One region of the Amycolatopsis sp. PS_44_ISF1 genome, then DNA from elsewhere that is predicted to be linked to it. Evidence: riboswitches for the same ligand, from Rfam matches in the RefSeq annotation. Region 1 holds a riboswitch; the other holds the start of a gene.
The links. A riboswitch is a leader RNA that binds a small molecule or an ion and turns the genes downstream of it on or off. The one in region 1 is predicted to bind cobalamin.

Region 1 (4,180 bases):
GACCTCAGCATGGAGCACGTCTCCTACTACGCGATCTCCGCCTCGACCGACCTGGCCGAGGAGCGCGGCCGGTACCAGTCGTTCGAGGGCTCGCTGTGGAGCCGCGGCATCCTGCCGATCGACTCGATGCAGCTGCTGATCGACGCCCGCCAGGGTGACGCCCTCGACGTCGACACCTCCTCGACCCTGGACTGGGCGCCGCTGCGCCAGCGGGTCAAGACCGTCGGCATGCGCAACTCCAACGTGATGGCGATCGCGCCGACCGCGACGATCTCCAACATCTCCGGGGTCGGCCAGTCGATCGAGCCGCTGTTCCAGAACCTGTTCGTCAAGTCGAACATGTCCGGCGACTTCACCGTGGTCAACCCGCACCTGGTCAAGAGCCTCAAGGCCCGCGGCCTGTGGGACGAGGTGATGGTCAGCGACCTGAAGTACTTCGACGGCAGCCTCGGCCAGATCGACCGCGTGCCGGACGACCTGAAGGCGCTCTACGCCACCGCGTTCGAGATCGAGTCGAAGTGGATCGTGGACGCTGGCTCGGTCCGGCAGAAGTGGATCGACCAGGCGCAGTCGCTGAACCTCTACATCGCGGCGCCCAGCGGCCGCAAGCTCGACGAGCTGTACCGCTACGCCTGGCACAAGGGCCTCAAGACCACGTACTACCTGCGGGCCCAGTCCGCGACGCACGTGGAGAAGAGCACCCTGCGCGGCACCGACGGCAAGCTGAACGCGGTGTCCGCCGCCCCGGCCGCCGCCCCGGCCGCGGCGGTCCCGGCGCCGCCGGCCTCGGCCGCGGTCCCGGTCCCCTCCCCGGAGGCCGCGGTGCCGTCCGTGCCCGTCACGCCGCCCGTCACGCCGCCCGCCGCCCAGCCGGAGCCGAAGGAGCTGCCGAAGGTCGACGACGTCGACTTCGTCGCCACCGAAGGCGCGGCCTGCCGGATCGACGACCCCGACTGCGAAGCCTGCCAGTAAGGAACCCGAGAACATGACCAACGTGGAGACCCCCGGAGTCACCGGCCTCGGCGAGATCGAGGTCGGCGCCGAGCGGATCAGCGTCGACGACAAGCGGATGATCAACGCCCGCGCCGACGTCAACCAGCTGCTGCCGATGAAGTACCGCTGGGCGTGGGAGAAGTACCTCGCCGGCTGCAACAACCACTGGATGCCGACCGAGGTCGCCATGCAGGCCGACATCGCGCTGTGGAAGTCGGCCGACGGCCTCACCGAGGATGAGCGGCAGATGCTCAAGCGCAACCTCGGCTTCTTCGCCACGGCGGAGTCGCTGGTGGCCAACAACATCGTGCTCGCGGTCTACCGGCAGATCACCAACCCGGAGTGCCGCCAGTACCTGCTGCGCCAGGCGTTCGAGGAGGCCGTGCACACGCACACCTTCCAGTACATCTGCGAAAGCCTCGGCCTGGTCGAGGGCGAGCTGTTCAACATGTACCGCGAGGTTCCGTCCATTTCGGACAAGGACGCCTGGGCGCTGAAGTACACCCAGCACCTGGAGGACCCGGACTTCGAGACCGGCACGCCCGAGGCCGACACCGCGTTCCTGCGCGACCTGGTGGCGTTCTACGTGATCTTCGAGGGCATGTGGTTCTACACCGGCTTCGCGCAGATCCTCTCGCTCGGCCGGCGGAACAAGATGGTCGGCATCGCCGAGCAGTACCAGTACATCCTGCGCGACGAGTCGATCCACCTGAACTTCGGCATCGACTGCATCAACCAGATCAAGATCGAGAACCCGCACCTGTGGACCGAGCAGTTCCAGGCCGAGGTGCGCGGGATGCTGAAGGAGGCGTGTGAGCTGGAGGTCGCCTACGCCCGCGACACCATGCCCCGCGGCATGCTCGGCCTGTCGGCGCAGTTGTGCGAGCAGTACATGCACTTCATCACCGACCGGCGCGCGCAGCAGATCGGCCTCGCGCCCATCTTCGGGGAGACGGAGAACCCGTTCCCCTGGATGTCGGAGGCGATGGACCTGAAGAAGGAGAAGAACTTCTTCGAGACCCGCGTGATCGAGTACCAGTCGGGCGGCGCCCTCGACTGGGACTGATCCCGCCATCCGGGATTCGGGCGGGATTTGTGCCACGCCCGGCCCCGAGCGCTAGGCTCGGCCACGCCACTGGTTCGCCCAGGGCGTGGCCGAGCTGTTTTCGCGGCCGCACCCCGGTCGAGGCAACAGGGAACCCGGTGTGAATCCGGGACTGCCCCCGCAGCGGTGAGTGGGAACGAAAGCCGTCACCACGAGAAGTGGTGAAGCACTGGGCGCGAGCCTGGGAAGCGACGGCGAGTAGGCGTGCGCACGGCGCCCACGAGTCCGAAGACCTGCCCGTGGCACGCGCGCCGACGGCGTGCGTGAGTCCGGGCCTCGTGGGAGCAGGCGCGACGCGAAACGCGGCCCCTTCGCGTGCCCGGACTCGTTCGGCGAGCTCGCGAGGAGAGAGCTGTGAACACCATCGGCACCACCGTCCTGGGCAGCCCGCGCATCGGGCCGGACCGGGAGCTCAAACGGGCACTGGAGCGGTACTGGGCGGGCCGGATCGACGCCGCGGAACTGCTGGCCACCGGCCGCGGGTTGCGCACCCGGGCCTGGACCGGGCAGCGCGAAGCCGGCCTGGACTCGATCCCGTCCAACACCTTCTCCCACTACGACCAGGTGCTCGACACCGCCGAGCTGTTCGGCGCGCTGCCCGAGCGCTTCACCGGTCTGGGTCTTTCACCGCTCGACACCTACTTCGCGGCGGCACGCGGCGTGCAGGACGCGCCCGCGCTCGAAATGACGAAGTGGTTCGACACCAACTACCACTACCTGGTCCCCGAGCTGGGCCCGGACACGAAGTTCACCCTCACCGGCAGCAAACCGCTCGACGAGTACCGCGAGGCCCGTGCGCTCGGTATCGAAACGCGCCCGGTGCTGGTGGGCCCGGTCACCTTCCTGCTGCTGGCCAAGGCGACCACGCCGGGCTTCGAGCCGCTGGAGCTGCTCGACGAACTGCTCCCGGCCTACGCCGAACTGCTGCGCCGGCTGCACGACGAGGGCGTGGAGTGGGTCCAGTTCGACGAGCCGGCCTTCGCCGGCGATCGCCGCACCCCCGAGCTCAACGCGCTGACCCGCGCGTACCACGTGCTGGCCAAGGCCGAGGACCGGCCGAAGCTGCTGGTCGCCGGGTACTTCGGCGGCCTGGGCCGCGGGCTGGGCGTGCTGGCCCGTTCGCCGATCGAGGCGCTGGCCGTCGACCTGGTCACCGACGAGTCCTTTGTGGACACCGTTGCGGCCGAGGGCGCGCTGCGGGACAAGGAGGTGCTCGCCGGGGTGGTCGACGGCCGCAACGTGTGGCGCACCGACCCGGACCGCGCGCTGGAGAAGGCGCGCAAGCTGCTCGGCACCGCCGCGGCCGTCAGCGTCTCGACCTCCTGTTCGCTGCTGCACGTGCCCTACGACGTGGAGCGCGAGACGAGCCTCGACCCGCGGGTGAAGGGCTGGCTCGCCTTCGCGCGGCAGAAGGTGGACGAAGTCGTGCTGCTCGGCCGGGCGCTGCGGGCGGAGGGCCGCGAAGACGGCGAGGGCGCCGACCTCGGCGCGGCCCGCGCGGCGGTGGCGGACCGGGCCGCGGCCACGGAGGTGACCGACCCGGCGGTGCGGCAGCGGCTCGCCGCCCTGCGCCCGGAGGACGCCACGCGCCCGCCGTACGAGCAGCGCGCGGCGGCGCAGCAGGCCGAACTGGGCCTGCCGCCGCTGCCGACCACCACGATCGGCTCGTTCCCGCAGACCACCGAGGTCCGCAAGGCCCGCGCGGCGCTGCGCTCGGGCGAGCTGGACCAGGCCGGGTACGTGGCCGGGATGCACGCCGAGATCGAGCGCGTGGTCCGGCTGCAGGAGGAGCTGGGCCTCGACGTGCTGGTGCACGGCGAGCCCGAGCGCAACGACATGGTGCAGTACTTCGCCGAGCAGCTCGACGGCTTCGCCGCCACCGACTTCGGCTGGGTGCAGTCCTACGGTTCCCGCTGCGTCCGCCCGCCGATCCTGTTCGGCGACGTCTCCCGGCCGGCGCCGATGACCGTGCCGTGGGCCCGGCACGCCCAGCGGCTGAGCGAAAAGCCGGTGAAGGGCATGCTGACCGGCCCGGTGACCATCCTGGCCTGGTCCTTCGTCCGCGACGACCAGCCGCCGGCC
Region 2 (4,180 bases), on a different contig from region 1:
GGTGATCGGCACCCGGTTCGTGGTGCCCGGGGCCGAGCTGAGCGAGCGCTTCTCCCGGTCGTCCGGACCGGGTGGGCAGGGCGTGAACACCACGGACTCCCGGGTCGAGCTGTCGTTCGACGTGGCCCGGTCGGCCGCGATCCCGCCGCCGCTGAAGGAGCGCATCCTGGCGCGGCTGGCGGGGCGGCTGGTCGACGGGGTGCTGACCATCGCCGCCAGCGAGCACCGCTCCCAGCTGATGAACCGCGACGCGGCCCGTGAACGGCTTGCCTCGGCGTTGCTGGCCGCCTCCGCGCCGCCGCCGGCCAAGCGGCGTCCGACCAAGCCCTCCCGGGGCTCGAAGGAACGCCGCTTGGCCGCGAAGAAGCGCCGTGGCGACGTCAAGCGCGGCCGCGGCGGCCGGTTCGACGACTGAAGCGCTCCGTACTGCTCAGCCCAGGCAGAAGTGCACGCACTCGCCGGCCCGCTGGTAGCCGACGCGGCGGTACACGGTGGCGATCCCCTCGTCGCCGGGAGTGAGGAAGACCGTGTGCGCGCCCCGGTCGTGCCCCAGCCGCGTGAGGTGCGCGGTGATGGCCGACGCGATGCCGCGGTGGCGGTGGGTCGCCGCGACGCCGATGCCCGCGATCTCGGCGGTGCCGTTCTCGATCTCCAACGCCACGCCGCCGCCGACGATTTCGCCGGTCACCGTGTCCTCGACGAGCACGGCCCGCTCTCCGTGGGCCAGCGTGCCGGCCAGCTCGGCGTCGGACACGTCGGGGGACTCGCCGAAGGCCACGTTCTGCGCCGCGCGCAGGCCGCGCGCTTCGGACTCGTTCGACGGCGCGCGCAGCCCGATGCCGGCGGGCGCCGGGCGGTCCACGAAGTCGGCCGGGGTGCAGGTCATCAGCGGGATGCGCCGCTCCACGGCGTAACCCTGGTCGATCAGGCGCTCTTCGAGGTCCGGGGCGGCCTCGGTGAAGAACTCGAGCCGCGGCAGCAGGCCGCGGCGACGGTAGGCCGCGGTCAGCCGCACGATCTCGGCGGCCGAGGGCACGGCGTCGTCGTCGGGGATCGCGTAGTTGAGCATCGGGTGGCCGGTGTCCCGCGCGAAGGTGGCGAGGAACGGGCCTACGCGTTCGGTGTCCCGGCCGCGGGGCGCGGTCGTGCGGACATAAGCCTGGATGACGGACATGAGCCGGGTGAACCCTTTCGGGGTCGAGGGAGGAGCGCGTGCGCGGAGCACGCGCCGGGGGCGACGCGGAGGTGCTCGCGTCCGGCCTGGCTTCGGCCGACGCGGGCAGCGGCGGCGAACATAGGCGTTCCTTCGTCCGAAACGGGTTTGGCCCGAGTCTCGCACCTGGGGCAAGGGGTTTTCCGGCGCGGCGCCGAGGGGCGGGCAAGATCCCTCCGACCGGCCTCGACCGTCCACAGTGGATGCTGTGGACAACCCTGTGGAAGGATTTCCACGACTTGGCCGGAAGCCTTATTTCACAACGAAAAGTAGTGGGACTGCCCTGTGTACTACTTGGCCAGCTCGCGGGCCCGTTCGATGATCCAGGACAGGTGCAGGCCACGCCGGACGTCGCACGGGTGCGTGGTGGTGCCGCTCGCGATCATCGCGGCGAAATCGTCGAGCAGGGCGGTGTAGGACGCCCCGGCCGTGCCCGCTCTGCGGCCGAGCGCGCGGTACCCGTGCTCGCCGTAGACGGCGACCTCCACGACGGTGGGCTGGATCGGCAGGTGCAGGGAGAGCGTCGCGGTGCTGATCGCGCCCCCCTCGTGGGCCAGCATCAGCTGCCAGAGGTCGCCTTCCCCGTGGTGCGCCGCGAGCACCTCGGTGATCCGGCCGAGGGCGGCGTCGAGCAGGTCGAACGCGTGCGGGCCGAGGTCGGAGATCGAGCCGCCGGCGTCGTCGCGGCGCCAGGGCGAAGCCGCGTACTGGCCGCCGAGCAGGGCGCCCGAGAGCCAGCGGGCGCCGCCGCCGCGCCAGCCACCCGCGCGGGTGATGTCGTCGAGCCATTCGCGGGTCGGCGTGGCGAACCGCAGGGTGAGCACGACCAGCGACGCCACCTCGTTCGAGGTCACGGCGTCGGCGAGCCGCTGCGCGCCGGCCAGGTCGGCGGCGATCGGCTTCTCCAGGATCACGTGCTTGCCCGCTTCGGCCGCCTTGACCGCCAGCTCGGCCTGCACGGCGGGTGGCACGGCGAAAGCCACCGCGTCGACCTGCGAAAGCAGCTCGTCGAAGTCGCCGGTGCCGATCGCCCCGTGCGCGTCGGCCAGCTCCGAGGCGGCGCCGGGACGACGGGCCCAGACGGCGGTGAGGGTGGTCCCGGGGTGGTCGGCCAGCCCGGGCGCGTGCACCGTGGTCGCCCACGGACCGGTTCCGACGAGTCCGACGCGCAGCTGTCCGATTCCCACGCCCGGAAGTGTAGGTGTGGCCGGTCTCGCTTCCGGCGGCTCCCTCCGGTGGGTTAACGTCGGTGGGTTCTTCGCCACGAACGGGGGAATCCGGTGCGAGTCCGGCGCTGGCCCGCAACCGTGATCGGCCCTGGCCGGGGCCGTGAGCCGGATCGCCCGCCGTGGTCCGATCCGATGCGAGGTTCGTCGACCGATGTCTGTTCCACCGCCCGCCTGGGGGCGCGTGCTCGCCGCGTGCGCGCTGCTGTTCACCTTCGGCCTGGCCGGGGCCGGCCCCGCCGCCGCGACCGTGCCCGGGAAGGGCGCCGCGGGCTACTGCCCGGACGCCACCGGGGTCACCGTGGTCGTCGACTTCCAGGACCTCGGCGGCGAACCGCTGATCCGGTGCGCGCCCGGGCCGCAGGAGAACGGCGTCACGGCCATGCAGAACGCGGGCCTGGACCTGGTCGGCGCCGGCAAGTACGGGCTGGCGCTGATCTGCCGGATCGAGGGCCGGCCCGCCGACCAGTCGTGCACCGGGCTGCCGCCGGAGAGCGCGTCGTGGAGCTTCTGGACCGCGGCCGACGGAGGCCGGTGGGAGTCGAGCCAGGTCGGCGTGCAGGGCTGGAAGCCGCCGGCGGGCAGCTTCGAGGGCTGGTCGTTCGCGCACAACAAGGCGTTCGCGGACTACCCGCCGCCGCGGACCGCACCCGTGCGAAAGGCGAACGCGCCGGCCGCACCGTCTGAGCCGACTGCCTCGTCCGACGGAGGTTTCCCCTGGGGTCTGGTGATCGGCATCGCGGTGATCGTGGTGATCGCGGCCGCCGGGATCGTGACCGGGCTTCGGCGACGGCGTGGCGCGGACCGCTCGTGAGCCGCGCGGCCGGCCGTTGACCGGTGTCCCGAGAGCGCTGCACCCGGGTGCGTGGTGGGTCTGGGCGCTCGCGCTCGCCGTCGCGGCCAGCCGGACCACGAACCCGCTGCTGCTCGGACTGGTGATCGCGGTGGCCGGGTTCGTGGTCGCCCACCGGCGCACGGACGCGCCGTGGGCGCTCTCCTTCCGGATGTACGCCTACGTCGGCGCGGTGATCGTGGTGTCGCGCGTGCTGTTCCGGATCCTCATCGGCGGCGAGGACGGCGGGCACGTGCTGTTCACGCTGCCGGCCATCCCGCTGCCCCGGGGCGCCGCCGGGATCACCCTGCTCGGCCCGACGTCGGCGGAGGAACTGCTGGGCGGGTTCTACGACGGGCTCCGGCTGGCCGCGATCGTGCTCTGCGTCGGCGCCGCGAACGCCCTGGCGAATCCGAAACGCCTGCTCAAAGCGGTTCCCGGGGCGTTGTACGAGGTGGGCACGGCCGTCACGGTCGCGCTCTCGGTGGCCCCGCAACTGGTGGAGAGCGTGCAGCGGGTGCGGCGCGCGCGACGGTTGCGAGCGGGCCGTTCGCGCGGCCTCCGGGCCGTGAAGGGGATCTTCGTGCCGGTGCTCGCGGACGCGGTGGACCGCTCGCTCCTGCTGGCCGCGGCGATGGACTCGCGGGGCTACGGGCGGCGGGGCTACCTCGCGCCGCGGGTGCGCGTGCTGATCGCGGTGTGCGTGCTCACCGGGATGATCGGGGTGGCCGTGGGCGTGTACGGAGTGCTCGACGGGACGTCGGCCTGGCTCGGCGTGCCGATGCTGGCGGTGGGGCTGGTGGTGGCGGGGGCCGGGTTCGTGCTCGGCGGCCGTCGCGTCCAGCGCACGGCGTACCGGCCCGACCGGTGGCGACGGCCGGAGACCCTGGTGGCGCTGTGCGGCGTCGG

Region 2: it holds a riboswitch for cobalamin, as region 1 does, so the genes downstream of both, NYF13_RS07290 (hypothetical protein) here and metE (5-methyltetrahydropteroyltriglutamate--homocysteine S-methyltransferase) in region 1, are expected to answer to the same signal.

What each region holds. Positions count from the first base shown of each region.
Region 1 is NZ_JANUXO010000002.1:2,143,533-2,147,712, forward strand. It holds gene NYF13_RS23755 (ribonucleoside-diphosphate reductase subunit alpha) at 1-972, shown strand, start outside; gene NYF13_RS23760 (ribonucleotide-diphosphate reductase subunit beta) at 986-2,059, shown strand; cobalamin riboswitch at 2,184-2,333, shown strand; gene metE (5-methyltetrahydropteroyltriglutamate--homocysteine S-methyltransferase) at 2,453-4,180, shown strand, end outside.
Region 2 is NZ_JANUXO010000001.1:1,602,036-1,606,215, forward strand. It holds gene arfB (alternative ribosome rescue aminoacyl-tRNA hydrolase ArfB) at 1-415, shown strand, start outside; gene NYF13_RS07280 (GNAT family N-acetyltransferase) at 431-1,174, opposite strand; gene NYF13_RS07285 (Gfo/Idh/MocA family oxidoreductase) at 1,504-2,400, opposite strand; cobalamin riboswitch at 2,444-2,579, shown strand; gene NYF13_RS07290 (hypothetical protein) at 2,594-3,253, shown strand; gene NYF13_RS07295 (CbiQ family ECF transporter T component) at 3,234-4,180, shown strand, end outside.